Regions from separate parts of the Streptococcus sp. 11273D007BT genome, predicted to be linked through region 1. Evidence: predicted binding sites of a transcription regulator. Region 1 holds the regulator's gene; the other holds the start of a gene.
The links. Region 1 encodes Rex, which represses fermentation and respiration genes when NADH is low (regulators of the CRP and FNR family bind a similar motif). Its sites were predicted from a motif close to TTGTGAANTANTTCACAA; they were not measured.
Positions count from the first base shown of each region.

Region 1 (15,712 bases):
GCGGAGAAGGAGGCGACACGGGAACAGCTCCTGGATTATAAGTCACGAGAAGAGGACCTGCAAGCTATGGTCAAACTCTGGTCCCACCAGATGAAAGTGCCTATGGCAGCCCTATCCCTCATGAGTCAGACCAATCAGCTATCTTCAAAGGACGTAGATTATCAGCTACTACGTATGGAAAACTATTTGGGTAATTTACTCACCTATATGCGATTATCTAGTCAGGTTAGTGATTTTCGCTTTGAAGAGCTTGATGCCCGTGATTTGGTGGTTGGAATAGTGAAAAAGTACCGTCAACAGTTTTTACAAAAAGAGATAGCTGTTGCAATTACGGGTAGTTGGCAGCTGAAAACCGATCGTAAATGGTTGTCTTATGCCCTAGAGCAGTTAATCGATAACGCGCTCAAATATACGCCCAGTCAGGGGAAGATTACCATCACCTTATCAGATGGTATTGAGGTTGCGGATACTGGTATTGGGATTTTAGCTGAGGATATTCCTCGTCTATTTGAAGAAGGGTTTACTGGCTACAACGGTCGTGAGCATCAGAAAGCAACAGGTTTTGGTCTCTACCTGACCAAAAAAATTTTGATGCAGTTAGGACTTGATATCCGCGTCACTAGTCAGGTTGATAAAGGCAGTCGGTTTTATATTGTAAAGCTTTAGAGCAGGGAGGACAATTAGGTTTGTCCTCCTTTTGCTTAGGATACTATCAGTTTGTCATAGGATAGGATAAGATTTAGCTACGAAAAGGTATTATACTATTAGTAAACAAACTTTCAGGAGGTTATAAAATGGCTGTTAAACTTTATTTGATGCGACATGGACAGACCCTATTTAACTCACAAAAACGTGTTCAAGGTTGGTGTAATTCTCCTTTGACAGAAAAAGGGAAAGAGCAGGCGTTATCAGCTAAAACCTATTTTGAGGAGGCGGGCGTTACCTTTGATTTCGCCTATGCTTCAACACAGGAGCGAGCAAGAGATACGCTAGAGTTGATAACAGATACGCCTTTTGAGCAAGTTAAGGGGTTAAAAGAGATGAATTTCGGAGTTTTTGAAGCTAGAGAAGAAGAGCTCCTACCGAAGCATAGACCAGGAAGTCAGTCTTTTGAGGATCTGTTGGTTCCTTATGGTGGTGAGGATATTCGTCAAGTTGGCGACCGTTTGGCTGCTTGTTTGGAAGCTTTACTTGAAAAACATGATGGGCAAGCTATATTAGCTGTGAGCCATGGGGCTGCTATGTGGGGCTTTATCTTGCAGCAAGGTATGGTGCTACCAGATGGCTTTACCTTTGGTAACTGTGCTATCTGCCAGATTCATTGGGACGAGGCTGGCTTTGTGTTAGAAAAAGTCATTAATCCCTTGACTAAGGAAGTTTTTGATTGTTAGCAATATGAACAAAGTATTTGTAATGAAAAAATATTGTAATTAGAACATGAGAGAAGGAGTAAGAAAATGACACAAAAAATCATCTTCCTAGATGTGGATGGGACCTTGGTGGATTACCATAATCGTATCCCAGCGTCAGCTGTGGTAGCTATTCGTCAGGCGCGTGCCAATGGGCATCGTGTTTATGTCTGTACGGGGCGTAGCCGTGCGGAGATGCAGGAAGAGATTTGGGAGATTGGCATTGATGGGATGATTGGAGGTAACGGCTCTTATGTTGAGAATGACGGCAAGGTTATCTTCCACCAGTTAATCGCTAAAGATGAGGCAATCCGTGTCGTGGATTGGCTACAAGAGAGAGGGCTAGCTTTTTATCTGGAATCTAATAACGGCTTGTTTGCTTCTGAGGATTTTAGAGAAGCAGCACCAACTGTTATGGCTGAGTATGTTAATCGCAAGGGAATTGTAAATCCTAAAGAGCAAGAACAAGTAACAACCAACTTTTTGGATCAAATGACCCATGGTGCAGAGCTTTACCGAGATGATCTCAATAAAATTAGTTTTATTCTGTCAAGCTATCAAGATCACCTAGATTCCATTCAAGCTTTTCCAAATCTAGAAGCACATACCTGGGGCGGACGGGGCGAAACAGCTCTCTTTGGTGATTTAGGGGTTAAAGGGATTGATAAGGCACAGGCCGTTGATGCTCTACTAGCCCACTTAGGTGCCGATAGAAGGGATACCATAGCGTTTGGAGATGCTAAGATTGATATTCCCATGCTGGACTATTGTGAGATTGGTGTCGCTATGGGAAATGGTGGCCAAGAAATTCTGGCTATGGCAGATAAGGTTACAGCAGATGTCGAGGATGACGGTCTTTACAAGGCTTTTGTTGATTTAGAGTTAATCTAAATCATAGGATAGTATCAGTTTTTCTTATCATCTGATAAGAAAAGGGTTCCAAAATGATTTATAATATGATTTAAAGAGTAGATTAAGGAGTTTTATATGATGGCAAAACAGTTTCCAGAAGGCTTTCTTTGGGGTGGGGCAACCGCTGCTAACCAATTAGAAGGAGCTTATAACGAAGGTGGTCGTGGTTTAGCTAATGTTGACGTGTCACCAGTTGGTGAAGATCGCATCAAAATTATCACAGGGCAACTCAAACATTTTGACTTTGATGATGAGCATTTTTATCCTGCTAAAGAAGCTATTGATTTCTACCATCGCTATAAGGAAGACATTGCCCTCTTTGCAGAAATGGGCTTTAAAACATTTCGGATGTCTATCGGCTGGTCACGTATTTTTCCAAAGGGGGATGAGCTAGAGCCAAATGAAGAAGGTCTAGCCTTTTATGAAGATGTTTTCAAAGAGTGTCGAAAATACGATATTGAACCTTTGGTGACCATTACCCACTTTGACATTCCTATGCATTTGGTGACAGAGTATGGTGGTTGGCGTAATCGCAAAATGCTAGCATTTTATGAACGTCTCTGTCGTACCTTGTTTACGCGTTACAAAGGCTTGGTCAACTATTGGTTAACCTTCAACGAAATCAATATGATTTTACATGCCCCATTTATGGGAGCAGGGCTTTACTTTGAAGAAGGGGAAAATGAAACGCAAGTTAAATATCAAGCAGCCCATCACGAATTGGTGGCTTCTGCCATTGCGACAAAATTAGCCCACGAGATTGACCCTAAAAACAAGGTCGGCTGTATGTTGGCTGCAGGGCAATATTATCCAAACACTGCCCACCCAAGAGATTACTGGGCAGCCATGCAAGAAGACCGTGAAAATTACTTCTTCATTGACGTTCAAGCTCGCGGTTACTACCCTAACTATGCCAAGAAAAAATGGGAGCGTGAGGGAATCGAGCTAGACATCACCGAAGAGGATTTGGCACTATTAAGAGACTATACGGTTGACTTTGTCTCATTTTCATACTATTCAAGCCGTGTGGCATCAGGTGATCCCGAGGTCACAGAGAAGACAGCAGGCAATATCTTTGCTTCTTTAAAAAACCCTTATCTCGATGCTTCTGAGTGGGGCTGGCAAATTGACCCACTTGGGCTTCGTATCACTCTAAACGCTATCTGGGATCGTTATCAAAAACCAATGTTCATCGTCGAAAATGGTTTGGGAGCTATTGACACCCCGGATGACAATGGTTATGTCGAAGATGACTACCGTATCGACTACCTCCGCCAACATATCAAAACCATGCGTGATGCCATTATAGAAGATGGGGTTGAATTACTAGGTTATACCACTTGGGGACCGATTGACCTTGTCTCAGCTGGAACTGGTGAGATGAAAAAACGTTATGGCTTTATCTATGTTGACCGTGACAATGCCGGTAAAGGCACTCTTAAACGCTCTAAGAAAAAATCATTTGACTGGTACAAAAAAGTTATCGCGACAAATGGCGCAGAGCTGTAATTGTTAAAAGCTAGGGAAAATCACCCTAGTTTTTTAGTGGACATCTCTAAGGGTTTAACGTAAAATAACAAGAAAGAGGAACTTGATATGAAAGATAACGAACAGTTACGTCAAAAAATTGGTGACTTAGCTTACCAAGTCACCCAACACGCTGCAACAGAACCAGCTTTTACAGGTCGATACAATCAGTTTTTTGAAAAGGGTATCTACGTTGACATTGTCAGTGGAGAGCCACTCTTTTCGTCCCTTGATAAGTATCAATCTGGCTGTGGTTGGCCAGCATTTACAAAACCCATAGACAATCGTCTAGTCACCTATCACGATGATTTCTCCTACCATATGTATCGAATTGAAGTAAAAAGCCAGAAAGTCGGCTCACATCTAGGGCATGTTTTTAACGATGGTCCGCTAGAGACAGGGGGGTTACGCTATTGCATCAATTCGGCAGCTCTGCGTTTTATTGCTTATCAAAATTTGGATAAAGAGGGCTATGGGCGTTGGAAGGAGCTTTTTAAGGAGTAGATAATGACATTTATTGAAGAGATGCGACAAACAATGGCGGCATCAGACCGTCGAAGAGATAAAGACCTCATGATTCCCAAGGATATTGAACAGCATAGAGATATCCTTTATGGTAGCGATAAGCAGTGGCAAATTCTTGATCTGTATCGCCCATTAGAAATCAAAGATAAAGAACTTCCTGTGATTATTAATGTTCATGGAGGTGGCTGGGTTTATGGAGATAAGGAGCTTTATCAGTATTATGGCATGAATTTAGCACAGCGGGGCTTTGCTGTTATCAATTTTAGTTACCGATTAGCACCAGAACATCGTTTTCCAGCACAGTTGGAGGACATTAATCTTGTGTTTCATTGGTTATTAAAAAATGCCTCCAATTATCAGTTGAATACAAATAATCTATTTGCAGTGGGTGATTCAGCAGGAGCTCATCTCTTGAGCCTTTACGTTACCTACCTTAACAGTCAAGCTTATAACCGATTTTACGCTTTTGATAAACCTGAACAGTTAGCGTTAAAGGCGATTGCTTTAAATGCTGGGATTTATCAATTTGATTTAAAAGAAACTAAGCAAGATAAGCAGACTAAAAAGTTGCTTCATGCCTTTTTGTCGTCAAAGCATTACTATCGCGACCTGAAAAAAATTTCTGTTTTAGATAAGATCAAGCTGAATTTCCCGCCTACTTTTATTACAACCTCTGTGGCTGATTTTCTCAGATCCGAAAGCCTCCTGTTGGCAGCTACCTTAACCGAAAAAGAAATTGAGTACAGTTATCATTTATACGGCGGTAAAGAAAATCGACTCAAACATGTCTTTCACCTCAATATCTTGGATCAAAGTGCTATCACCTGTAATGATGATACTATAGCTTTCTTTAAAAAATATATGGATTAAAAAAGTAAAAGTACCTTCACTTACGAATAAAAGAGTGGAGGTACTTTTTTATGTATAATATTACATTTCCTAAAACCAGTCTAATGCCAAGAGAAAAACTCGCCTTACGAGGACCAGAACAACTCAGTACACAAGAATTACTTGCTATTTGTTTAAGAACAGGCACGAAAAAAGAATCGGTTGCCAGTATTTCTCAGAAAATACTCGATAAGATTGACCACTTGGGACAATTGCGCCAGCTTTCTTTACAGGAACTTCAAGCTATCAAAGGTATCGGACCTGTTAAGGCAATCGAACTTAAAGCCATGCTTGAGTTGGCAAAACGGATCCAAGAAGCAGAAGTTGAAGAAAATGATCGCATTTTAGGGAGTCAGATGCTAGCTGAGAAGCTAATGATTGAATTAGGGGAATTAAAACAGGAGCATGTTCTTGGTTTTTATCTAGACACTCAAAATCGAATTATTGAACAACGCCTTCTTTTTATCGGATCTGTCAGACGCTCTATTGTGGAAATTAGGGAGGTATTACATTACGCTTGTAAAAATATGGCAACCTCTTTGATTATCGTTCATAACCATCCCTCAGGTGCTATCCAACCTAGCTTTCAAGATGAAGAATTCACAAAAAAACTCAAGCGATCTTGTGAGGACATGGGAATTGTGCTTTTAGACCACTTGATTATTGGGAAAAAGAACTATTATAGCTTTCGAGAAGAAACGGATTATTGTAGTTAGCTTAAAACTCATTGACAATAAAGTCAAACAAGCTACGATCTTCCTCTCTGCTTTCATGGAGCAACTCTGGATGCCATTGAACACCCAAAAATCGAATATCAGGATGGATAGATTCAACAGCTTCAATGGTATCATCTTTAGGGTCGTAAGCAACCACCCTTAACAAAGGAGATAATTCCTTAATACTCTGATGATGAAAGGAGTTAATCTGGCTAGACTTTCCATAAATCGGAAGAAGGACACTATCATCTGACACAATCATTTGCTGACTAAGGTAATCAGATGGTGCATCTTGCCAATGGTTTTCGATATCTTGATTTAACGAACCAGCCAAGGCAATATTCATCAATTGCGTTCCGCGGCAGACAGAAAAAATCGGCTTTCTTTGTTTAATAGCTTCATCTACTAAGGCAAATTCAAATAAATCACGATCACGATGAAAATCATCATCGCTAGTATCTTTTTCTTCGCCATAAAAAACAGGATCTACATTTTGTCCACCTGTTAAAATCAGTTTATCCACCATAGAAATATAGTCTTTAGCGCATTTAGGATCACCAACAGGGATAATAAGCGGGACACCACCTGAGGCTTGAACAGCTTGGACATAATTAGTAGGAGTATAAGACCACATAATATCGGGATACTTATAATTTGGTCTTTCATTACCTGATATTCCAATAATAGGTTTTGACATAATGGCTCCTTAATCTTGATTCATAAAATATAGTAGGGTTTGCAGTTGACTGGTTAAGTCAACATATTGCACAACCACATGTCGAGGAACTGATAGATGAACAGGTGAGAAACACAGTATTCCTTGGATACCAGCCTCGACTAAAATATCAGCAACTTCTTGAGCTTTGAGACTAGGGACTGTAAGAATAGCAGTAGTAATCTCATCTTTTGCAAGATGGTCTTTGATGGTTGAAATGGCATAAATTGGAATACCATCAGGAGACTTTGTGCCAACTAGCTCATTATCATCAGTATCAAATGCCATGGTAATTTTCATCTTATTACGCTCATGAAAACGGTAATGAAGCAGAGCTTTTCCAATATTTCCCACGCCAATCAGTGCAACATTGGTTAAGGAGTGGTCATTTAAAATATCAGCAAAAAAATTCATCAGCTTTTTGACATCATAGCCAAAACCACGACGACCAAGTTCTCCAAAATAAGAAAAGTCTCGTCGAACTGTCGCTGAGTCAATCCCAATTGCCTCTGCAATTTGTTTTGAATTGGCTTTTTCAATATTCTCTGCATTAAAACGCTTAAAAACACGATAATAAAGCGACAGACGTTTGGCAGTGGCTTTTGGGATATTTCTTTCTAATAAGCTCATATAAATAACCTCCTCATACCTTCATTTACCATTGTAACAAAAAGTTTGTGAAAATAACAACAATTTTTGATAATATAAAACCATCAGATGTTCTTGATACTCCTATCCAGAAGTCAAAAATTGACTTAGATACAGGTGCTAGAATAACCATAGTGAAGATTAGCAAAAATTCACCTCTAAACTAAGTTCGTCAGTGGAGGTACGCCAATCAGTGTTATGACACAATTTTTGTCTCTGTTTACATTTCTTTTTGAAGTTTGATCAGTGTAATCTGTTGAATAAAAAGAGATCTCAACGCAGTTGATAAAACATAGTCTGTTTCATTCGATATCAAACAAAAATCCTTAGAAATACTGGTTTCTAAGGATTTTATGTCTGTTAACTTAACTCTATTCCCACTCAACAGTTGCTGGTGGCTTACTTGTGATATCATAGACGATACGGTTAACGTGATCAACTTCGTTTACGATACGAACTGAGATTTTTTGTAGGACATCCCATGGAATACGAGCAAAATCAGCTGTCATACCATCGATAGAAGTAATGGCACGGATAGCGATAGTGTAATCATAGGTACGCCCATCTCCCATAACGCCAACGGAACGTACACCGGTATTAACTGTGAAGTATTGCCAGATGTCACGATCAAGACCTGCTTTTGCAATTTCTTCACGCAAGATAGCATCAGATTCACGAACGGTCTCTAGTTTTTCTTCTGTAATCTCTCCCATTACGCGAATGGCAAGCCCTGGACCAGGGAAAGGTTGACGCCAAACGATTTCATCTGGCATTCCAAGTTCTGTTCCTAAAGCACGAACCTCATCTTTAAACAGTGTATTTAATGGTTCAATCAATTTAAACTGCATATCTTCAGGAAGTCCACCCACGTTATGGTGAGATTTAATGGTTTGAGCAGTCTCTGTTCCAGACTCAATAATGTCTGTGTAAAGGGTTCCTTGTGCTAAGAAAGCAACATCTTCTAATTTACTAGCTTCATCATCGAAAACATAAACGAACTCATTACCGATGATTTTACGTTTTTTCTCAGGATCTGAAACTCCAGCGAGTTTGTCAAGGAAACGTTTTGCAGCATCTGCTTTAACAATGTTCAAGCCAAACTTACCACCAAGCATTTCCATAACTTGATCAGCTTCCCCTTTACGAAGAAGACCATGATCAACAAAGATACAAATTAATTGATCTCCAATTGCTTTTTGAAGAAGAACACCTACGACGGAAGAGTCAACTCCACCTGACAGACCAAGAAGAACTTTTTTGTCACCTACAGTTTCACGAATTTTTTTGATTTCCATCTCAATGAAATTATCCATTGACCAGTCACCTTTTGCTCCACAGATATTAAGAGCGAAATTACGTAAAATATCTGTTCCGTATTCAGAATGACGTACTTCTGGGTGGAACTGAATACCGTAGATACGTTTTTCAGAGTTTTCAATTGCTGCGAATGGACAATCAGCAGAAGTACCAGTACGGACAAATCCTTCTGGGATTTCTGTGACAGCATCACCGTGGCTCATTAAGACAATTTGCTGTTCAGGAGTCGTAGCAAATAGTTCAGAGTCGGTAGTGTGAGTGAGTGGTGATTGCCCATATTCACGATTTCCAGCATCACTAGCAGGAACAACCTTGCCACCCAGTTTGTGAGTAAGTAATTGCATGCCGTAGCAGATTCCTAAAATAGGAATTCCTAACTCAAAGATTTCAGGATCAATATCAAACGAGCCTTCTTCATAGACTGAATTAGGTCCTCCTGAAAGAATAATCCCTACTGGATTAATTTTGCGTACCTCACTCGCTGTGATTTTATGGCTTTTAAGTTCAGAAAAAACCCCAATTTCACGGATACGACGAGAAATCAATTGATTGTATTGACTCCCATAATCCAGTACGATGATTTTTTGCATGTCATTAAAGTCTGTCATCATGTCCCTTTCCTAAATAAAATTATTTATCCTCCTCATTCTATCACAAAGCTACAGTAAATACAATTAAAGATATAGAGTTATATTGAAAATACTAGGAGATAAGTCGGACCGAAAGTTCTATAATGAAGTTAGCCACCTTACCTTAGTCAAGAATTAGATGTTTCACTATGTTTGAGTAAGTTGATGATTTCATTTGATAACAGGCTTGAAGCTGTTAGGCTAGGTGCCCAAGGCTAATCATAGCCTTGGTTTAGCTGAAAAAACAGCTTCAAGGGTTCCTGTTGTCAAATGAAATCTGATGTAAGGTATAAGAAAACACCTCTGTGCTATACTTGTTGTTCACCACAAACACAAGGAAAGGCACAGAGATGCAAAAGTATTATACACCAAAAGGGAAACATTTGACAATAGATAACCGTCGCTTGATTGAGCGGTGGAAACTTGAAAATAAGTCCAATCGTGAAATTGCAGGCTTGCTTGGAAAGGCTCCTCAAACAATTCATAATGAAATCAAGCGTGGGACAACCTTACAACAAGTGCGAAAAGGGGTCTACAAGAAAGTTTATTCTGCTGATTATGCACAAACTGTTTACCAATCCAATCGAAAACGGTCGGTTAAAAAGATAATCCTAACGAAAGAAATGAAAGAGAAGATTTTACACTATCATAAGCAAAAATTTTCGCCTGAAATGATGGTTAAGAAGAAGCAAGTGAAAGTTGGTATTTCAACTATCTACTATTGGTTTCATAATGGTCATTTAGGTTTGACAAAAGCGGATATGCTTTATCCTAGAAAATGGAAAGCTGTCAAGAAGCAAGCCAGTCCGAACTTTAAGCCAGCTGGTAAATCAATTGAAGAGCGACCGGAGGTCATCAATCTTCGATTGGAAAACGGTCATTATGAAATTGATACAGTTCTACTAACCAGAGCGAAAAATCAGTGTCTTTTAGTCTTAACCGACCGACGAAGTAGACACCAAATCATAAGATTAATTCCAAATAAAACTGCTGAATCTGTCAATCAGGCACTTAGGTTACTAATAGCTGAGTATCATATTTTATCAATAACTGCAGATAATGGTTCGGAATTTAGTCGATTGGTTGAAGTGTTTCCTGAGGAACATATCTACTATGCACATCCCTACTCTTCATGGGAAAGAGGTTCAAATGAAAACCATAATCGATTGATTCGGAGATGGTTACCTAAAGGAACCAAGAAAACGACTCCGAAAGAAGTCGCTTTTATCGAAAATTGGATTAATAACTACCCTAAAAAATGCTTGGACTACAAGTCGCCAAGTGAATTTCTTTTGGGTGGCTAACTTCAACTTGAAATTTGGGGAGATAAGTCGGACTCAGCTGAATCTGTCTTTGCCATATTTAAAAAAATTTGATACTATTAAATGAAACTAGAAGGAGAGAGTATGTTACCTGCATATATTCGTATTCATGATGCTATCAAACAGGATATTGAGCAAGGCATCTGGAAAATTGGTCAACGTTTACCTAGTGAACGAAATTTATCTGAGAATTTTGAAGTAAGCCGTATGACTTTGCGGCAAGCTATCACATTATTAGTTGATGAAGGCATCTTAGAACGCCGTATTGGCTCTGGAACTTTTGTCGCCAGCAGACGTGTCCAAGAAAAGATGAGAGGAACAACCAGCTTCACTGAAATTGTAAAATCACAAGGAAAACTGCCATCAAGTAAGTTAATTTCTTATATTAAAACACAACCTAGTAGCCAAGAGATGCAACAATTACAACTCAGTCCTCGAGAAGCTATCATTAGAATGGAACGTGTCCGTTATGCAGATCATATTCCCGTAGTATATGAAGTTGCTGCAATTCCAGAGAAAATGATAAAAAATTTTAGAAAGGAAGAGATTACAGAACATTTTTTTCAGACCCTCGTCAAAAATGGCTACGAGATTGGGAAAAGTCAACAAACAATCTCAGCTAAAATTGCTGAAAAAGAAGTAGCAGCCTACCTTGATATTGATGAGGGAAAGGCTCTCCTTGCTCTGACACAAGTTTCTTACTTTACAGATGGACAACCGTTTGAATTTGTTCGTAGTCAGTATGTTGGTGATCGATTCGAGTTTTATCTTGAGAACAATTGAATGATAAAGAAAAAAACGAGTCTTACTCGCTTTTTTCTTTATCGAACAACCTTTGCAGAACCCACAACGACATATATTTTGAGGTGACTATCTTCTTCTAAGGGAAAATCAATGTAAATATCATCGTATATTGGATTGATAGAGACTAATTTTAAGCCATATTTATCGCTATAAACTTTTTTGATATAGGTTTCATCGTCATAAGCTATTGCGCAAACTTGCCCAGTATATGTGGTAAGTCCTTTATCTGTTAGGAAAACGACATCGCCATCACAATAATCAGGGGACATACTATCCCCGCTCACAATACTTGCTAAATCACAACTTGGAGGTTTAATTTGAACTTGTACCGTTTGTGTTTCATAATCGTCATAAGAATACCCTCTTCCAGCAGAAAGTTTCGTTACGGTTTGGACATCGTATAATCGACTCGGTAATGAAATAATCTTTTCTTCACTTTTTATTCGTAGGGTATTGGCGTAAGATAGAACTTTTTCTTGATCATTATGGTTTAAATGATTTAGGGTTTTCATAACGTCCTCCGTGATATCACTATGCGGTGTGGATTTATATGCCGTGTCAATATCTGACACATGTACCGAAAAAACTTGGGCTAAAGCTTGTAATACAGTAAATGAAGGAGTGCTACGTAAGTGGATATAATCCGACAGTGTACTGGGTTTGATTCCTACTTTTTCTGCTAGAGCTTTTTGTGTCAGCTTGGCTTTTTTTCGATAAAATGAAATATTTTTAGCAATTTCAGTCATACGCTCATTTTGTTTCATATCTTTATTATAAATTATTCTCAACCAATTTTCAATAAAAATACGAAAAAAACGTATTTTTTAAAAATAGATGATTGTTTAAATATAGCGTCAAAAGGCTTTTTTTGATATAATATTCCTTATGGAAATTGAAAAAACCAATCGTATGAATGCGCTTTTTGAGTTTTATGCAGCTTTATTAACTGATAAACAGATGAACTATATTGAGTTGTATTATGCAGATGATTATAGTTTGGCTGAAATTGCTGAAGAATTTAACGTATCGCGACAAGCGGTCTATGATAATATCAAGCGAACAGAAAAAATTTTAGAAGATTATGAGATGAAACTACATATGTACTCAGATTACATTGTTCGTAGTCAAATTTTTGACGAGATTGCTGAACGTTATACAGGTGATTCGTATTTGCAAGAAAAACTCACCCTCCTAACGAGTATTGATAATAAAGATTGATGGAAAAGGAAGAAAAATATTATGGCTTTTGAAAGTTTAACAGAACGCTTACAAGGTGTCTTTAAAAACCTTCGTGGAAAGAAAAACTTATCTGAAAAAGATGTTCAAGAGGTCACAAAAGAAATCCGCTTAGCATTGCTTGAAGCTGACGTTGCTTTGCCTGTTGTTAAAGATTTTATCAAACGTGTTCGTGAACGTGCTGTTGGACATGAAGTGATTGATACCCTTAATCCTAGTCAGCAAATCGTTAAAATCGTTAATGAAGAGTTAACGACAGTTTTAGGGGCTGAGACATCCGAAATTAACAAATCACCTAAAATTCCAACCATTATTATGATGGTTGGTTTACAAGGGGCTGGTAAGACAACTTTTGCAGGGAAGTTAGCAAATAAACTGATTAAAGAAGAAAATGCCCGCCCTCTAATGATTGCAGCTGATATTTATCGCCCTGCAGCTATTGATCAGTTAAAGACTTTAGGTCAGCAAATTAATGTTCCTGTATTTGATATGGGGACAGAGCATTCAGCAGTTGAGATTGTAGCAGCAGGTTTAGCTCAGGCACGTGAAAATCGTAACGATTATGTTTTGATTGATACAGCTGGACGCTTACAAATTGATGAGAAGTTGATGGAAGAGTTACGTGATATTAAAGCACTAGCTCAACCAGATGAAATTCTTCTTGTTATAGATAGCATGATTGGACAAGAGGCGGCTAATGTAGCAGCTGAGTTTAATCAACAGTTAGCTATTACAGGGGTTATTTTGACGAAAATTGATGGTGATACACGAGGGGGAGCTGCACTATCTGTTCGTCAAATCACCGGTCAACCTATTAAGTTTACAGGTACAGGCGAGAAAATTACTGATATTGAGACTTTCCATCCTGATCGCATGGCTAGCCGTATCTTAGGGATGGGGGATTTACTGACCCTAATTGAAAAAGCATCACAAGAATATGACGAGAAAAAATCATTAGAACTCGCCGAAAAGATGCGTGAGAACACCTTTGATTTCAATGATTTTATTGACCAGCTAGATCAGGTACAAAATATGGGGCCTATGGAAGATCTTCTAAAAATGCTACCTGGAATGGCAGGAAATCCAGCTCTTGCCAATCTCAAAGTGGACGAAAAAGAAATCGCCAGAAAACGTGCTATCGTTTCCTCTATGACACCTGCTGAACGTGAAAATCCAGATTTGTTGACCCCAAGTCGTCGCCGCCGTATTGCAAGTGGTTCTGGCAACAGCTTTGTAGAGGTGAATAAATTTATAAAAGACTTTAATCAAGCAAAACAAATGATGCAAGGTGTCATGTCTGGAGACATGAATAAAATGATGAAACAAATGGGAATTAACCCTAATAATCTTCCTAAAAATATGCCTGATATGAGTGGTATGGACATGTCTGCTTTGGAAGGTATGATGGGGGCTCAGGGAGGTATGCCTGATTTATCATCTTTAGGTGGAGATATGGATATGACTCAACTCTTTGGAGGTGGCTTAAAAGGTCGAGTGGGGCAGTTTGCGATGAAACAAGCCATGAAACGCCAAGCGAATAAGATTAAGAAAGCTAAGAAAAAGCGTAAATAAACAAATAACAAGAAAACGAACAGCTCCCTGTCAAGTGGACAATGAAACAATAAAAGATTAGGCGACGGCCTTGTTCCTCATTTCAAGAGGGGCAAGGCCGTTGTTGCGTTCTTGAAAACGTTAGTGATTGTAAAAATGGATGTAAGCATCAATGTCTGATACTTCTTCAAATCATAGCACCCTGTCTTAAAGTGTCCGAAGAAGCTCTCAATTGGTGCGTTGTCAATACACTTACCAACACAAGACATAAAGCGGTTCATCTGATACTGGGTAGTTAGGCGATAATAATCTTTCGAGGTGTATTGCGATCCTCGCTCTCTGAGAATCAATAGGTTGTCTTTAGACACACCGTGGTGCCTAGCTAACCAGCTAAGTGATTTCCCTTCTTCCAAGTCAAGTGAAGTAGAACAATTTCTAGTTTCTCATAGACAGATTTTGGACTTCTTTTGGACATAATAAAACTCCACTATAAGGGGAGTATATCAAATGAGACAATGGGTTTTCTTGTTATTTTATTAAAATAGTGAACATTTATAGTCATCTTGACCAATTTTTATTTGATATGTTATAATCAAAAAATATGGAGATTAAAGGAGATTATTAGGATGATAAGACAGTTTTTACCACGTCAGCATGTCAAAAGTGTTTTCTCGATTGATTATAAAAACATTTATCAAAAAGGATTTAGAGCTATTCTTTTTGATATTGATGCCACTCTGGTTCCGCACGGGTGTGATGTCACACCAGAGGTGGAATCTTTACTTCAATATGTCCAATCTATTGGCTTTAAAGTTTTATTGATTTCCAATAACTCTGATGAACGGATTAGAATGTTTACTAGAAATGTAGCTGTCCCCTATATCCCCTTAGCTAATAAACCACACCCTGAAGCCTATTTAAAAGCCTTGACTGTTCTAGGCGTCGAAAAAGATAAGACACTGGTTATTGGTGATCAAATTTTTACAGATGTATTAGGAGCTAATCGGGCGGGGCTTGATAGTGTTATTGTGAATTTTTTGCCTCAAAAAAATGAGACTAAATTAGGAAAAAAAAGACGGGTAGAAAAGATCCTATTACAACTTTATCGTTTGTTTGGGCTATATGATCAGCAAACATTTGGAGAGATTGAAAAGAGAGAAGTCTAATGGTAGTAAACAACGTTGTTAAGTTTTTTAGAAAAGAAATTTTATTTTGCGATATCCACCCTATCTGTTATGAGATTTCAACACAGAAAGAAATCTTTAAGCGCCATATTCAAAATATGCAGAGTAAAGATCGTTTTGCAGATAGCTATCAGGCGCAAGCTTTACCTAACTTGGTTTCAAGTTCTCAATCTGGTTTGATTAAGCGTGGAAAAGGGATTGATCCTATTTTACAAGAAAATAAAGCCGTCAATATTAGACTAGCTGGTGAAAAAATAAACGGTATTATCATTAAACCAGGTCAAGTTTTTTCTTTTTGGAAATTAGTAGGAAAAATTTCAGAAAAAAAT
Region 1 is NZ_JBPWPE010000001.1:1,047,300-1,063,011, forward strand. Features, by position in the region: gene ACEE75_RS05405 (sensor histidine kinase) at 1-666, shown strand, start outside; gene ACEE75_RS05410 (histidine phosphatase family protein) at 795-1,391, shown strand; gene ACEE75_RS05415 (HAD family hydrolase) at 1,458-2,300, shown strand; gene ACEE75_RS05420 (6-phospho-beta-glucosidase) at 2,397-3,830, shown strand; gene msrB (peptide-methionine (R)-S-oxide reductase MsrB) at 3,918-4,352, shown strand; gene ACEE75_RS05430 (alpha/beta hydrolase) at 4,356-5,243, shown strand; gene radC (RadC family protein) at 5,294-5,977, shown strand; gene ACEE75_RS05440 (gamma-glutamyl-gamma-aminobutyrate hydrolase family protein) at 5,979-6,674, opposite strand; gene ACEE75_RS05445 (redox-sensing transcriptional repressor Rex) at 6,684-7,322, opposite strand; gene guaA (glutamine-hydrolyzing GMP synthase) at 7,712-9,268, opposite strand; gene ACEE75_RS05455 (IS30 family transposase) at 9,637-10,590, shown strand; gene ACEE75_RS05460 (GntR family transcriptional regulator) at 10,693-11,391, shown strand; gene ACEE75_RS05465 (XRE family transcriptional regulator) at 11,430-12,176, opposite strand; gene ACEE75_RS05470 (putative DNA-binding protein) at 12,298-12,630, shown strand; gene ffh (signal recognition particle protein) at 12,652-14,220, shown strand; partial or broken gene ACEE75_RS05480 (IS3 family transposase) at 14,278-14,549, opposite strand; gene ACEE75_RS05485 (YqeG family HAD IIIA-type phosphatase) at 14,778-15,365, shown strand; gene ACEE75_RS05490 (VanW family protein) at 15,365-15,712, shown strand, end outside.

Region 2 (15,712 bases), 900 kb from region 1:
TGACGGCTTTTGAAAATGTGGCGCTTTGGCACGAACGCGATATTTCCCACTCGTCAGCGGAGCGTATCATTACACCTGACACGACTATTCTTATCAACTATATGCTTAATCGTTTTGGCAATATCGTCAAGAACTTGACGGTCTTCCCTGAAAATATGAAACGCAATATGGAGTCAACTTTTGGTTTGATTTACAGCCAGCGTGTGATGCTCAGCTTGATTGAAAAAGGCATGACCCGTGAGGAAGCCTACGACTTGGTGCAACCCAAAACGGCGCAATCATGGGACAATCAAGTGGACTTTAAACCTCTACTTGAAGCAGATGAGCGTGTGACAGCTAAACTCAGCCAGGAAGAAATCGATGAACTCTTCAACCCAGACTACTATGCTAAACGTGTAGATGAAGTCTTTGAACGTATCGGATTAGGTGAGTAATAACAATTTATCAATAATTTGAGAGCTTAAGGAAAGTTTAAGGTTGAAGGCTTATACTACTTTTATCCTAAAACTTCTACTGAACACTTGTTCAGTAGTATCAGCTAGATTTAGCTGATATTCTTTTCATAAATCTCCTGAAAGGGTCCTGTCTGACAGGGCTCTTTCTTTTTGCTCAACTTTTCATCGTTAGAGAATTTATGGTAAAATAGGTCTATGACAAGAATTTTAGATAACGATATGATGGGGGACGAGGAGTATGCAGAGCGTACCCTCCGTCCTCAATATTTAAAAGAATATATTGGGCAGGATAAGGTCAAAAACCAGCTGAAGATTTTTATTGAAGCGGCTAAGTTGCGTGATGAAGCGATGGATCATGTCCTTCTTTTTGGACCACCAGGACTTGGTAAAACCACGATGGCTTTTGTGATTGCCAATGAACTCGGAGTGAATCTGAAACAGACAACAGGTCCAAGTATCGAAAAAGCAGGGGACTTGGTGGCTATTTTAAATGATCTAGAGGCAGGAGATGTCCTTTTTATTGATGAGATTCACCGTATGCCAATGGCAGTAGAAGAGGTGCTCTATAGCGCTATGGAGGACTTCTATATTGATATTATGATTGGAGCAGGAGAAGCCAGCCGTAGTGTGCATCTAGAGTTACCCCCTTTTACGCTAATTGGGGCAACGACGCGGGCAGGGATGCTGTCTAATCCTTTGCGTGCTCGTTTTGGAATTACAGGGCATATGGAATATTATGAGCTGAATGATTTGACAGAGATTGTTGAGCGAACAGCTGATATTTTTGAAATGGATATTGTGCATCAAGCAGCAAAATCACTCGCCATGCGAAGTCGTGGGACACCCCGTATTGCCAATCGTCTGCTCAAGCGTGTTCGAGACTATGCTCAGATTATGGGAGATGGTCATATTGATGAAAAGATGACAGATGATGCCCTCACCATGCTTGATGTTGATAGAGAAGGGCTTGATTATGTAGATCAAAAGATTCTAAGAACCATGATTGAGCTTTATGGTGGAGGGCCAGTTGGTCTTGGAACTCTCTCTGTCAATATTGCTGAGGAGAGAGAGACGGTTGAGGATATGTATGAGCCTTATCTGATTCAAAAAGGATTTTTGATGCGGACACGAACAGGTCGAGTGGCAACAGAGAAAGCTTACGATCATTTGGGATATGACTATTCTTTGGCGAAAAAATCATAGATTAAGGTGGAGTGACCCTTTATTTTAAGGGGATTTTCTCACTCCCTTTTTTATTTTCCTTAATTTAGGTATAATAGTAACAATAGAGTAAAGGAGATATCCTATGAAAGTCTGTTTTGTCTGTTTGGGTAATATCTGTCGCAGTCCAATGGCGGAGTTTGTGATGAAAGATATTGCAAAAGGTACAGATTGGCAAGTTGAAAGTCGAGCAACATCTAGTTGGGAACATGGAAATCCTATTCATAGAGGAACTCAGGCAATTTTAAATAACTATCATATTGCTTATGATCACACAAAAGGCTCACAAGAGATTAGTCTGGATGATTTGAAGACATTTGATTTAATTTTAGGGATGGATGAGCAAAACGTTGCAGATCTGTTAAGCTTATCAGCGGGTGAGTTTGATCATAAGATTCACCTTTTTGGTGAGGTTGGTGTACCTGATCCCTATTATACAGGTGATTTTGAAGAAACCTATGCCCTAGTCACAAAAGGGTGTCAGGCTTGGTTTGAAAAAGCAAATGGAGATTAGAGGATAAGTATGAAGAAGGAAAAACGAGCTAGGTTGAAACTAACTCCAGAAATATTACGGCAGAGGCTGGAGTTTTTAACTTTAATTGTCATTTTTGCGTGTTCCTTGTCGGTTTTGGTTTTGAATTTTCAAACAAAAACAAGCTTGGTCTTAGATGAGGGGAATATCAAATATACAGGATATGTTGTCAACCATCGCATGAATGGTCAAGGAAAACTGACTTATAAAAATGGAGATGTTTACGAAGGGAACTTTGTAAATGGCACCTTCAGTGGCCAAGGGAAGTTTATCGCTAAGGCTGGGTGGACTTATGAGGGGCATTTTAAGAATGGTCAGGCCGATGGTCAAGGAACATTGATAACAGAGACCAAGGCTGTCTATAAGGGAACATTTAAACAGGGGATTTATCAAAAATGAGAATAAAATGGTTTTCTTTTGTACGTATTACAGGGCTACTGCTGGTCTTGTTATACCATTTTTTTAAAAAGCAGTTCCCAGGTGGCTTTATTGGAGTAGATATCTTTTTTACTTTTTCTGGCTATCTGATCACAGCTTTATTATTGGATGAATATAGTAGAAATCACAAAATTGATATCATTGGTTTTTTTAGAAGGCGATTTTATCGAATTGTTCCTCCCATGGTGCTCATGGTCCTGATTACCTTGCCTTTTACGCTTCTTATCAAGACTGATTTTAGAGCAGGTATTGGTAACCAAATTGCAGCAACATTTGGTTTCATGACCAATGTTTATGAGATTATGACAGGTGGGAACTACGAGGCGCAATTTGTCCCGCATCTCTTTGTTCACACATGGAGTTTGGCCATTGAGGTTCATTTTTACATCGTTTGGGGACTCTTGCTTTGGTTTTTAGGAAAGAGAGTGAAAAATAGCAAGCAATACCGAGGTGTTGTATTTATGGTATCTAGTAGCTTGTTTTTAGCAGGATTTTTAGCGATGTTTATCTCGTCGTTTTTTGTCCATAATTTTTCAAGCATTTATTTTTCTACTTGGACACACAGTTTCCCATTCTTTCTTGGTAGTGTTTTTGCAACGATGACAGGGATACAAAATACGACCAAGCGTTTCAAAAAGAATGTTCGCTTATGGAAAACCTCAAGAGTTATCACTTATGTTTTGGGAAGTTTTGCGCTGTTATTCTTGCTAAGCTTGATTCTGGATTTTGACCATCTTTTTACTTATCTATTTGGTTTTGTTCTCTCAAGTTTGTTTGCCTCTGTCATGATTTATTCCTGCCGCGTCTTGAGTGATCAAACGAGCATTAAAGAACCAGCTTTTGTCACTTACTTAGCCGATACAAGTTATGGTGTTTATCTCTTTCATTGGCCGTTTTACGTGATTTTTTCACAAATGCTCTCTAACACGCAAGCCGTTATGGTTACGGTGCTGTTGTCCTATCTTTTTGCGACGCTTTCTTTTTATGTTTTAGAGCCATTGATTGCAGGCAAGTCTTCTCATTTGTTCCGATGGGACTTTGATCTCAGACCTTACAGCAAATGGATTTACACTAGCTTTGCAGCTCTCGGTGTTTTGATGCTCTTTTTAACGACTGTTTCTCCAAAAATGGGAGAATTTGAGACCAATCTCTTAGTGAGCTCACTTAACCAATCAAATGATCAAATGCGCCAGACGCGTAATTTAGCGGATAAGGAAAATATTGGTAAAACAGGTAGTCAAGTCTTGATTATTGGAGACTCTGTTGCCCTCAGCTCAAGCGGTGCTCTTAGCCAATACCTTCCAAATGCTCAGCAAGACTCTGCGGTGAGTCGTAATTTCGATTTGGCATTTGATATCTTTGAAAATCATATCAAAAATGAGACCCTTCCAGAAACAGTGGTAATCGCCGTTGGGGTTAATTCGGTTTATGATTATAAAGATGATACCCAGCAGTTCATCGATGCTTTACCTAAAGGGCACCACTTAGTCTTTGTGACCCCTTATAATGGTAAGGAAAATCAGGCGGCTGTTAAAGAAGCGCGTGATTATGAGTTGACATTAACCAAGAAGTACAACTATATCACGATAGCAGATTGGTATAAAGTAGCAGTTGATCATCCTGAAATTTGGCCTGGCACAGATGGCGTGCATTATAAAGATAACGGCTCAGATGATTCAGAAGGTGGCAAGCTTTATGCGCAAACCCTACAAGCTGCCTTGAAAAAAGCAGCAAAAGCTCCAGCAAAAGGTGAAAAATAACATCTCTTCTAGAGCTTTGAGCTAAAATGTTTTAAAATAAACGATTGAGACTAGGTACATCAACCTAGTCTCATTTTTTACCGTTAAAAATAGGAAAATTACAAAAATTTACATGAAAGGGTTTACAAATCTAATCCAGTAAGCTATAATAGAAAACGTAACAAATGTGAAAGATTTAACAAACTTGTTGAATCACTTTGGAGGAAAATATGGCTGATAAAACTGTAAGTAAAGAAGAAAAAGCACTTGAAGCACAAGCGCATGTCGATACTCTAGTGAAAAAAGGTCTTGTTGCCCTAGAGGAGATGCGAAAACTTAATCAAGAACAAGTAGATTATATCGTTGCAAAAGCCTCAGTGGCAGCCCTAGATGCTCATGGTGTTTTGGCTATGCATGCTTATGAGGAAACAGGTCGTGGTGTTTTCGAGGACAAGGCAACCAAAAACCTCTTTGCCTGCGAGCATGTGGTGAATAATATGCGCCATACTAAAACAGTTGGTGTCATCGAAGAAGATGATGTAACAGGATTAACATTGATTGCAGAGCCTGTAGGGGTTATCTGTGGGATTACACCAACTACTAACCCAACCTCAACGGCAATCTTTAAATCATTGATTTCTCTCAAAACACGTAACCCTATTGTCTTTGCCTTCCATCCATCAGCTCAAGAGTCATCAGCACATGCTGCTCGTATTGTGCGTGATGCGGCCATTGCTGCAGGAGCTCCTGAAAACTGTATCCAGTGGATTGAAAAACCTTCAATGGAAGCGACCGCGGCTTTGATGAACCATGATGGAATTGCTACGATTCTTGCTACAGGTGGTAATGCCATGGTACGCGCAGCTTACTCATGTGGTAAGCCAGCTCTTGGTGTGGGTGCAGGTAACGTTCCAGCCTATGTTGAAAAGTCTGCTAATGTTCGTCAAGCAGCTCATGATATTGTCATGTCTAAATCATTTGATAATGGAATGGTCTGTGCCTCAGAGCAAGCTGTAATTGTTGATAAAGAAATCTATGATGACTTTGTCAAAGAGTTTAAATCCTATCACACTTACTTTGTTAATAAAAAAGAAAAAGCTCTCCTAGAAGAATTTTGCTTTGGAGCTAAAGCCAATGGTAAAAATTGTGCAGAAGCTAAATTGAATCCAAACATCGTCGGAAAACCAGCGACTTGGATTGCAGAACAAGCAGGCTTCTCCGTTCCTGAAGGTACAAACATCCTAGCAGCAGAGTGTAAAGAAGTTGGTATCAATGAACCTTTGACACGCGAGAAATTATCACCAGTAATTGCTGTCTTGAAATCAGATTCTCGTGAAGATGGCCTTGAAAAAGCGCGTCTCATGGTTGAGTTTGATGGTTTAGGTCACTCTGCAGCTATCCATACAGAAGATGCAGCTTTAGCCAAAGAATTTGGAACTTTGGTTCGTGCCATTCGTGTGATTTGGAATTCACCATCTACCTTCGGTGGTATTGGTGATGTTTACAACTCATTCTTACCATCATTAACACTTGGTTGTGGTTCTTATGGCCGTAACTCTATCGGTGATAACGTGAGTGCGGTTAATCTCTTGAACATCAAAAAAGTAGGAAGACGTAGAAACAATATGCAGTGGTTTAAAGTTCCTTCAAAAACATACTTCGAACGTGATTCTATTCAATACCTCCAAAAATGTCGTGATGTTGAACGTGTCATGATTGTAACTGACCATGCCATGGTTGAGTTTGGTTTCTTGGATCGTATTTTGGAGCAACTTCACCTTCGTCGCAATAATGTAGTTTATCAAATCTTTGCAGATGTTGAGCCAGATCCAGACATCACAACGGTCTATAAAGGAACCGAGATGATGCGTACCTTTAAACCAGATACCATTATCGCACTAGGTGGTGGTTCACCAATGGATGCGGCTAAGGTTATGTGGCTCTTCTATGAGCAACCAGAAGTGGACTTCCATGACCTTGTTCAAAAATTCATGGATATCCGAAAACGCGCCTTCAAGTTCCCGGAACTTGGTAAGAAATCTAAGTTTATTGCTATTCCAACCACATCTGGTACGGGATCAGAAGTGACACCATTTGCTGTTATCTCTGATAAAGCAAATAATCGCAAATATCCAATTGCAGATTATTCATTGACACCAACCATTGCCATTGTGGATCCTGCCTTGGTTATGACCGTGCCAGCTCATGTCACAGCTGACACTGGTATGGATGTTTTGACCCACGCCACAGAAGCTTATGTGTCAACAGTAGCCAACGACTTTACAGATGGTCTTGCTCTTCAAGCCATTAAGCTTGTTTTTGAAAACCTAGAAAGTTCTGTTAAAAATGCAGATTTTGCATCACGCGAAAAAATGCATAACGCTTCAACGATTGCAGGTATGGCCTTTGCTAATGCCTTCCTAGGAATTTCACACTCAATGGCGCACAAAATCGGAGGACGTTTCCATACTGTTCACGGTCGTACTAACGCTATCTTATTACCATATGTTATCCGCTACAACGGAACACGTCCATCTAAGACAGCAACATGGCCTAAATACAACTACTACAAAGCAGATGAAAAATACCAAGATATTGCTCGTATGCTAGGTTTGCCATGTTCAACACCAGAAGAAGCTGTAGCAGCTTACGCACAAGCTGTCTATGACCTTGGTGAGCGTATTGGTATTGAGATGAATCTGAAAGCACAAGGTATTGATGAGAAAGAGTTGAAAGAACACTCTCGTGAATTAGCGCTTCTTGCTTACGAAGATCAGTGTACTCCAGCTAACCCACGTCTAGCTATGGTGGATCATATGCAAGAAATCATCGAAGATGCTTTCTATGGCTACAAAGAACGCCCAGGACGTCTAAAATAAGTTTATCAGCCAATGAGATTGAAACACACGATGTTTCAATCTCATTTTTTGATTTAGGGGCTTGTCAAGGATGGAGAAATTAGGTAAAATGGATAATTGAAATTAGGACTTTTAAGGTAGGACAGGGAGCCTACTAAGGGACTTCGAACAATAAACTACAAAACAGGAGCAGAAAATACTGAAATCTGTATTTATTTTGTGGTGTAACTTTATCGAAAATCAATCTACCCAAGTCTCATTTCATTATGGAGACTTATTTTTTTGTCAAAAATAAGTCCAATAGAAAAAACACCCTCCTATTTAGGGGCCATCCAAATAGGAGGAAAAAGGAGATAAAATGGCAGAGAAACGTTTATTATTTGATATTCATGAAAAGCCAGATACTGCAAAAGGCTTGTTACTGAGTGTACAGCACGTTTTTGCAATGTTTGGAGCGACAATCCTAGTTCCGATTTTATTAGGGATGTCTGTTTCGACAGCTTTACTGGCTTCAGGGATAGGGACATTGATCTATATGGTATCTACCAAGTTTAGTGTCCCAGTTTATCTAGGCTCTTCATTTGCCTACATTTCAGCGATGGCTTTTGCCAAGGAGCAGATGGGAGGAGATATCAGCGCAGGACAAACTGGTGTCATGATGGTCGGCTTACTCTATGTGGTCGTAGCCTTAGTGGTTTCAAAAATCGGAACAGCTTGGATTGACCGTCTTTTACCTCCAATTGTAATTGGGCCGATGATTATGGTAATCGGTTTAGGACTTGCCAATACAGCGGTAACATCAGCTGGTTTTGTAGAAGATGGGAACTGGAAAAATATGTTAGTTGCTGCCGTGAGCTTCATGATTGCGGTAACCATTCAAACACGTGGCCGTGGCTTTATGCGTGTCATCCCATTTTTGATTGCAATTGTAGGGGGTTATCTGGTAGCTGTTTGCTTGGGGATGGTAGATTTTACACCAGTTAAAGAAGCAGCATGGTTTGCTCTACCAGATATTAGCTTACCGTTTGCGACAGGGATTAAGAGTTTTAAAGAATACAACCTTTACTTTGGACCAGAAGCTTTTGCTATTTTACCAATTGCTATCGTGACAATTGCAGAACATATCGGAGATCACATGGTTTTAGGTGAAATTTGTGGTCGTAACTTCTTGAAAAAGCCAGGTTTAAATCGCACTTTGATTGGCGATGGGGTTGCAACAGCTGTATCTGCCTTTATCGGTGGTCCAGCCAATACTACTTACGGTGAAAATACAGGTGTTGTTGGTTTGACACGTATCGCTAGTGTTTCAGTGATCCGTAATGCCGCCTTTATTGCTATTGGGTTGAGTTTCTTTTCTAAGTTTACAGCTTTGATTTCAACCATTCCAAGTGCTGTTTTAGGAGGGATGTCTATTCTCCTTTATGGTGTTATTGCAAGTAATGGGTTGAAAGTTTTGATTAAGGCACGTGTTAACTTTATGGAGTCACGTAACTTGGTGATTGCCAGTGCCATGCTTGTTTTAGGTCTCGGCGGAGGTGTTTTAAAACTCGGTTCTGATCTTGTGATCTCAGGAACAGCCTTGGCTGCCTTGGTTGGTGTTCTCTTAAACCTTGTTTTGCCAGCGGCGTCCAATGATGAAATTGAAGAATAACCCTTTAAAAAGCTAGGATTTTACACCTAGCTTTTTTGAATAGGCTGAGAAAACTTTAGGATATTGCACCAAATCTGTATCAATTTTCTGACAATTATGGTATGATAAAAAGAAGACTATCTATAAATAATGAGGAACAATCATGACATTAGTATATCAATCAACCCGTGATGAAAATAATAAGGTAACTGCTAGTCAAGCTATTCTACAAGGTTTGGCAACAGATGGTGGACTCTTTACGCCGATCACAACCCCTCAAGTAGAGCTTAACTTTAACCAACTTAAAGACGCTTCTTATCAAGAAGTGGCAAAACTAGTCCTTTCAGCTTTCCTAGATGATTTTACAGCAGAAGAGTTGGACTACTGTATCACCAACGCTTATGATGATAAGTTTGATACGCCAGTCATTGCTCCTTTAGTCAAGTTGGGGAATCAGTACAACCTGGAGCTCTTTCATGGCTCAACCATTGCCTTTAAAGACATGGCTTTGTCTATCCTCCCTTATCTTTTGACAACATCTGCTAAAAAGCAGGGCGTGGACAATAAAATCGTCATCTTAACTGCGACATCAGGTGATACAGGTAAGGCTGCGATGGCAGGCTTTGCTGATGTTCCAAGAACTGAGATTATTGTCTTTTATCCAAAAGATGGTGTCTCAAAAATCCAAGAGTTGCAAATGACCACTCAAACTGGGGACAACACTCATGTTATTGCCATTGATGGAAACTTTGATGATGCACAGACCAATGTTAAGCACATGTTTAATGACGAAGCGCTTCGTGCCAAATTGCTAGATAAAGGTGCCCAGTTCTCATCAGCCAACTCGATGAACGTTGGTCGTCTTGTGCCACAAGTTGTGTATTATGTTTATGCTTATGCGCAGTTGTTAAAAACAGGTGCGATTGAAAACGGCGAACAGATTAACATTACCGTTCCAACAGGTAACTTTGGTAATATCTTAGCGGCTTATTATGCGCGTGAGATTGGTGTCCCAATTGGCAAGTTGATTTGTGCGTCAAACGAAAACAATGTTCTAACGGACTTCTTTAACACAGGAACTTATGATAAAAAACGTGACTTCAAGGTAACCACAAGCCCATCAATGGATATTCTTGTTTCGTCTAACCTTGAGCGTCTGATTTTCCATCTTCTTGGAAATGATGCTGCAAAAACAAAAGCCTTGATGACAGATTTGGTAGAAAAAGGTGAATACCGTCTAGACGATGTCGATACGGCTATTCTTGACTTGTTTGCTGCCGGATTTGCGACAGAAGCAGAAACAGAAGCAGAGATTAACCGTGTCTTCAAAGAAGCCAATTACATTGAAGATCCTCATACAGCGGTAGCGTCAGCAGTTTATCAAGCTTATGCAGAAAAAACAGGTGATCAAAGCAAGGTAGTGATTGCCTCAACAGCTAGCCCATACAAGTTTCCGAGAGTGGCTGTATCAGCTGTAACAGGAAAAGATAGTGGCGATGATTTCAAAGCTGTAGAAGAGTTACATGCCTTATCAGGTGTTGCTATTCCTAAGGCCGTGGATGGTCTTCAAACAGCACCGGTACGCCATACCACTGTTGTAGCCGCAGCAGACATGCAAGTAGCCGTTGAAACTTATCTAGGAGTTAAATAGAGTGGGGATTCCCGCTCTATTTTTGTCATACCATGTTATATAGAAAAGAATTGATGAAAATAGCTTTACCAGCTATTGTAGAAAATCTCCTTCAGATGCTGATGGGGGTCGTTGACAACTATCTAGTGGCGCAATTAGGCGTTTTAGCCATTTCGGGTGTAGCAGTAGCCACTAACATCTTGGCAGTTTACCAAGCTCTCTTTATTGCTTTAGCAGCTGCTATCTCTAGCCGCCTAGCCAGCCAACAGTTGACAAGAGTTAGTATCAGACAAGCCTTCTCTCTCACCTTTTGGCTTAGTACCTGCCTTGGTTTGATCTCCATGCTCTTTTCCTCACAACTGCTTGGTCTATTGGGAGCAGAAAAAAATCTGTCAGACTTAGGTGGACTTTATCTAGCTATTGTTGGAGGAGGCTCTTTTAGCCTTGCTTATCTTACTAGCTTAGGTGCTATTTTAAGGGTAAAAGGAAAGGTGCAACTTCCAGCCTATGTCAGTCTGCTGACTAATTTGTTAAATGCTATCTTATCAGCTCTATCCGTCTTTATCTTTGATTTTGGGGTAGTAGGTGTGGCTATCTCGACAGTTTTGTCTCGTCTGATAGGTTGTGGCATCCTGTTTTTCTTTGCCAAGCTAGATTTAGCTGTCCTTATTCCTGAGTTAAGAGTATCTCGAGACTTTTTGGCGCAAGCTTTGCCCATAGCAGGTGAGCGTCTGATGATGCGTTTAGGGGATGTGGTTATCGTGGCTATCGTGGTGATGCTAGGGACAAAGGTGGTAGCTGGAAATGCTATCGGTGAGACCCTCACCCAGTTTAATTACATGCCAGGTCTGGGTTTAGCAACAGCAACAGTCATCCTTGTGGCTAAGGCAAAAAAAGAGGAGGATTGGAGCAAACTAAAAACATTGATTAAAGAGGCTTATCTTTTATCTAGTCTATTGATGGCAACGATTAGTGGTCTAGTTTGGCTATGTGGCACTCCCTTATCGGCAGCCTTTAGCCAAGATAGTGCGGTCCAAAGTTATTCTTCTGTCGTTCTCCTCTTTTCATTTTTAGGGACTTTGGCGACCTCTGGGACTTTGATCTATACGGCTGTCTTTCAAGGCTTGGGAAAAGCAAAGCTACCATTTTATGCGACTAGTGTCGGCATGTGGGGGATACGTATCGGCTTAGGCTATCTCTTAGCTCTCCCTCTTGGACTAGGCTTAGCAGGCGTTTGGTTGGCTACTATAGCCGATAATATTTGGCGCTTCGCCTTTCTCTATCTAAAATCTAAGACATTAAAAAATTTAACATAAAAAGGCAGGTTTCAAACCTGCTTTTTAATCCTTTTGTCACAAAACCCCTTGACAAAAGGATTAGGGGGGGTAAAATTAGAAGACTAAAATAAGTAAAAGAAAAGGATAAGGGAATGGATTTTAATAAGAAGCAAATTTTTTCAATTCGTAAAACAGCTCTAGGTGTGGGGAGTATTTTGCTGGGTATGGCTATCCTAGCACCAACAGTAGCGGCTGACGAGGTCACAACAGATGTAGAAGTGACAGAAAGTAGTGTGGTTACTACTGCTGATAAAGAAACTACTGTTAGTCAACCGACTGTAGAGGAGGCGGCAGATACTCCTGTGATAACGGCTGTTGAAACAACAACTATTTCAGCAAAGACCGAATACGCTGCTGATGATAGTTTAGAGTACGGTAAGACGAAAGTTGTCACACCAGCAGTAGATGGTGTCACTGAGACTATAACAAACTATAAAGAAGTTGAAAAGCCAGTAGAAATGGTAGATCAATCTGCAAAAGATGTAATGGCTTCGACAGAGTACAAGTACGGTGCGACAGATTTCTATCATATTGATGATACCAAAGAAAAGCCAAGTGATAAAATTGTCATTGACCGTATCTTCTCAGATGTTAAACCTATGACCGAAGAAGAGGTTAAAAACAACCAGTCTATTCGTGATATTGTGACAGGTGTAGAGTACTTAGATACACAAGCGCAAAATAACCAAGTAGCTGAGTCACACGCTTTGTTGAAATTAACTAGCCTTGATGGTAGTAAGCCTGATATTTATCTCTCTTCTGAAAGTTTAGACCCCGACAATAAGACGCTCCAAGCTCTTTTGAAAGAGTATAGCTTTGAAGGGACAACAAGATATAGTCAAGGGACTTGGACGGGCGATATGACCGATGCTCTCAAGAATGCTTTGTATTATGAATTGTTAAAGACATCGACTGCTAATCTGGCTAACTTGGCAGGTTTCCGCTATATTGATGATTTGGTAGTAAATGATAATAAAGAATCTACGGCAGTTAAAGGATATTTTACCAGCCAGCTACCTATTACTGAACAATTGTATGCAGATGCCAAAGCTGATTATGCTCGCTATCAGTTGCTTATGACCCTAATTAATGTTCCTGAAAAAGAGGGATTAGGTGTTTATTTCGATTACGAAAAAGGAGAGATGGTCTCAGCTTGGAGATACAATCCTATTTTAAATGATGTTAATTCTGCATTTGACACGATTACCCATCGTTATAATACTGAAAAAGGTTTCAAGCAATTACCGATTGTTTATAAAAATAGCACTTTATCCGATGAGGAACGAGCTGCTCTAGAGGCTGAGATTGAAAAATTACCAGATACAGTAAAAGCTAATCTTTTAAAATTGATTATAACCTCAGAAGAAATTTCCTCTCAAGACTATCGAGGCATAACTACTTTGGCGAGTGACGCCATCACTCTTCGTCAACGCTCAGAGAGAGAATTTAATGTGCAAACAGATCAAGGGAAAAAAGTTATTAAAGTTCCAGCTACACAATCTTTTGATTTGTTTGATAACTTATTACATGAGTTGATGCATGCAGTTGATATTAGAAGTGGGAACACCGTCTATGATTATTACGCTTATCAACCTAATATGTCTTTTGTGAACAATCAATCATTGGGACGTTTATCACATTCTGATGAGTTTCTAAAGGTATTTGAGGAATATTTCCTTAACAAAGAAGATGTATGGGAATATATCAGATGGATGCCGAGCGAGGCGTGGGCGGATTCTCTAGGAGAATATATCAACCATAAAATCTATGGTGTCCCTTATACACGCTACAAAAAAATTGATGGTGTGGTTTATGAATATAAACCTAGCCTTGCTGGTTTGAATGCTGAGTATGATGCTATGAAAGTAACCGTCTATGATGTGGGGTATAGTCCCGTTGAGGCATCTGAGTTTTATTGGGAAGCTATTTACAAAAAACTTTTTGAACCAGAGGTCATCAGAGAAACAGTTGTAGATGGAGTCACAACCAAAACCATTCCAGCTCAAGATGGAAAAGTGTTAGTGGGAACAAAACCTCAAGTTACAGTTGAAGTGATTCCTTACAAGGTCGTTGAGGAATCAGATGGCAGTCAACCTATCGGTTATCGTATGGTGAAGCAACTTGGTCAAAATGGACAGTTAGAAACAAAAGTAACGTACACCGTGGATAGTCAGACAGGACAAGTGACATCACAGACAAGTCAAAGTGTTATAAAAGACGCTATTGATGAGATTATCCTAGTGGGAACAAAAGTGGTGACAGATGAAGTTTCTGTTGTGGTTACCGAGGAAATCGTACCTTATAGCACTCATGAAGAATTAGATGCAGCCCTACCTGTTGGCTATCGAGCAGTTAAACAAGAGGGAGTTAACGGTAAAGTTCAAGTTATCACAACCTATACTAAAGATTCAAAAACTGGACAGGTAACTTCAAGCGTGGAGAGAATCGTTCTATCAGATACCGTTGATGAGATTGTCCTTGTGGGGGTAAAAGTTATTGATGAGATTCCAGTAACTCCCCCTCATTCAACAGAAGATAAAGTAACCCCACAACCAGAGACACCAGTTACTAACGATGAGTCTAAAGAAAGTGTGGAGAAAGAGTCCCCTTCTCAGCCCCATGTGAAGTCAAGCGCCAAACCATCATCTGACATTAAGGTGAAAACAGAGACAAATAAAGCTTTCTCAAAAACAACTAATCTTGTAGAAAACACTTCAGTTGAGACAAAAGCGCCAGCGACCTATTCACGTTTAGCCAAATCACAAACTCTTCCAGCTACCGGTGAGAAAGAAACTGGCTTACTCAGTCTTTTAGGCTTAACAGCGCTAGCAACAGGTCTAGGTCTGACAGCACGTCGTCGCCATCGTGGATAAAATGATAAAAAAAGAATAAAAACTCTTGCACTCGCAGGAGTTTTTTGATATGATATTATGGTGCTGTAAAAACAACAGCTTTAGCTATGATACAAGAGGTTGCGACACACTCGGTTGCATTGCCACGCAACAGGTGTTGGTTTTCTTGAGGAGCTAGCCTATTATCTTAAATAGACGAAAAAGGAGAAAAAGATGGCAAACAAAAAAATCCGTATCCGCTTGAAAGCGTACGAGCACCGTACACTTGACACTGCGGCTGAAAAAATCGTAGAAACTGCAACTCGTACAGGAGCAACAGTAGCTGGTCCAGTTCCACTTCCAACAGAACGTAGCCTCTACACTATCATCCGTGCGACTCACAAGTACAAAGATTCTCGTGAGCAGTTCGAAATGCGTACACACAAACGTTTGATCGACATCATCAACCCAACTCAAAAAACAGTTGACGCTTTGATGAAATTGGATCTTCCAAGTGGTGTTAACGTAGAAATCAAACTTTAATTGATTTTGAGCATAAAAAACGCTCGTAAAAAACTTTTTGAATATAAAATCTAGAAAAGGAATATTTTCTCATGACAAAAGGAATCTTAGGGAAAAAAGTGGGAATGACTCAAATCTTCACTGAAGCTGGTGAATTCATCCCTGTAACAGTCATCGAAGCAACTCCAAACGTAGTACTTCAAGTTAAGACTGTTGAAACTGATGGTTACCAAGCTGTTCAAGTTGGTTTTGATGACAAACGCGAAGTATTGAGTAACAAACCTGCCAAAGGCCATGTAGCTAAAGCTAACACTGCTCCTAAGCGCTTCATTCGTGAATTCAAAAACATTGAAGGCTTGGAAGTTGGTGCAGAAATCACTGTTGACACTTTCGCAGCTGGCGATGTTGTTGACGTAACTGGAACTTCTAAAGGTAAAGGTTTCCAAGGTGTTATCAAACGCCACGGACAATCACGCGGACCTATGGCTCACGGTTCACGCTACCATCGTCGTCCAGGTT
Region 2 is NZ_JBPWPE010000001.1:150,826-166,537, forward strand. Features, by position in the region: gene purB (adenylosuccinate lyase) at 1-434, shown strand, start outside; gene ruvB (Holliday junction branch migration DNA helicase RuvB) at 651-1,658, shown strand; gene ACEE75_RS00870 (low molecular weight protein-tyrosine-phosphatase) at 1,762-2,190, shown strand; gene ACEE75_RS00875 (hypothetical protein) at 2,200-2,607, shown strand; gene ACEE75_RS00880 (acyltransferase family protein) at 2,604-4,406, shown strand; gene adhE (bifunctional acetaldehyde-CoA/alcohol dehydrogenase) at 4,616-7,264, shown strand; gene ACEE75_RS00890 (uracil-xanthine permease family protein) at 7,602-8,894, shown strand; gene thrC (threonine synthase) at 9,037-10,524, shown strand; gene ACEE75_RS00900 (MATE family efflux transporter) at 10,557-11,819, shown strand; gene ACEE75_RS00905 (G5 domain-containing protein) at 11,933-14,713, shown strand; gene rpsJ (30S ribosomal protein S10) at 14,906-15,214, shown strand; gene rplC (50S ribosomal protein L3) at 15,286-15,712, shown strand, end outside.
Region 2: adhE (bifunctional acetaldehyde-CoA/alcohol dehydrogenase) is a predicted target of Rex. The motif match lies at 4,571-4,588, and genes of this name have one in related genera.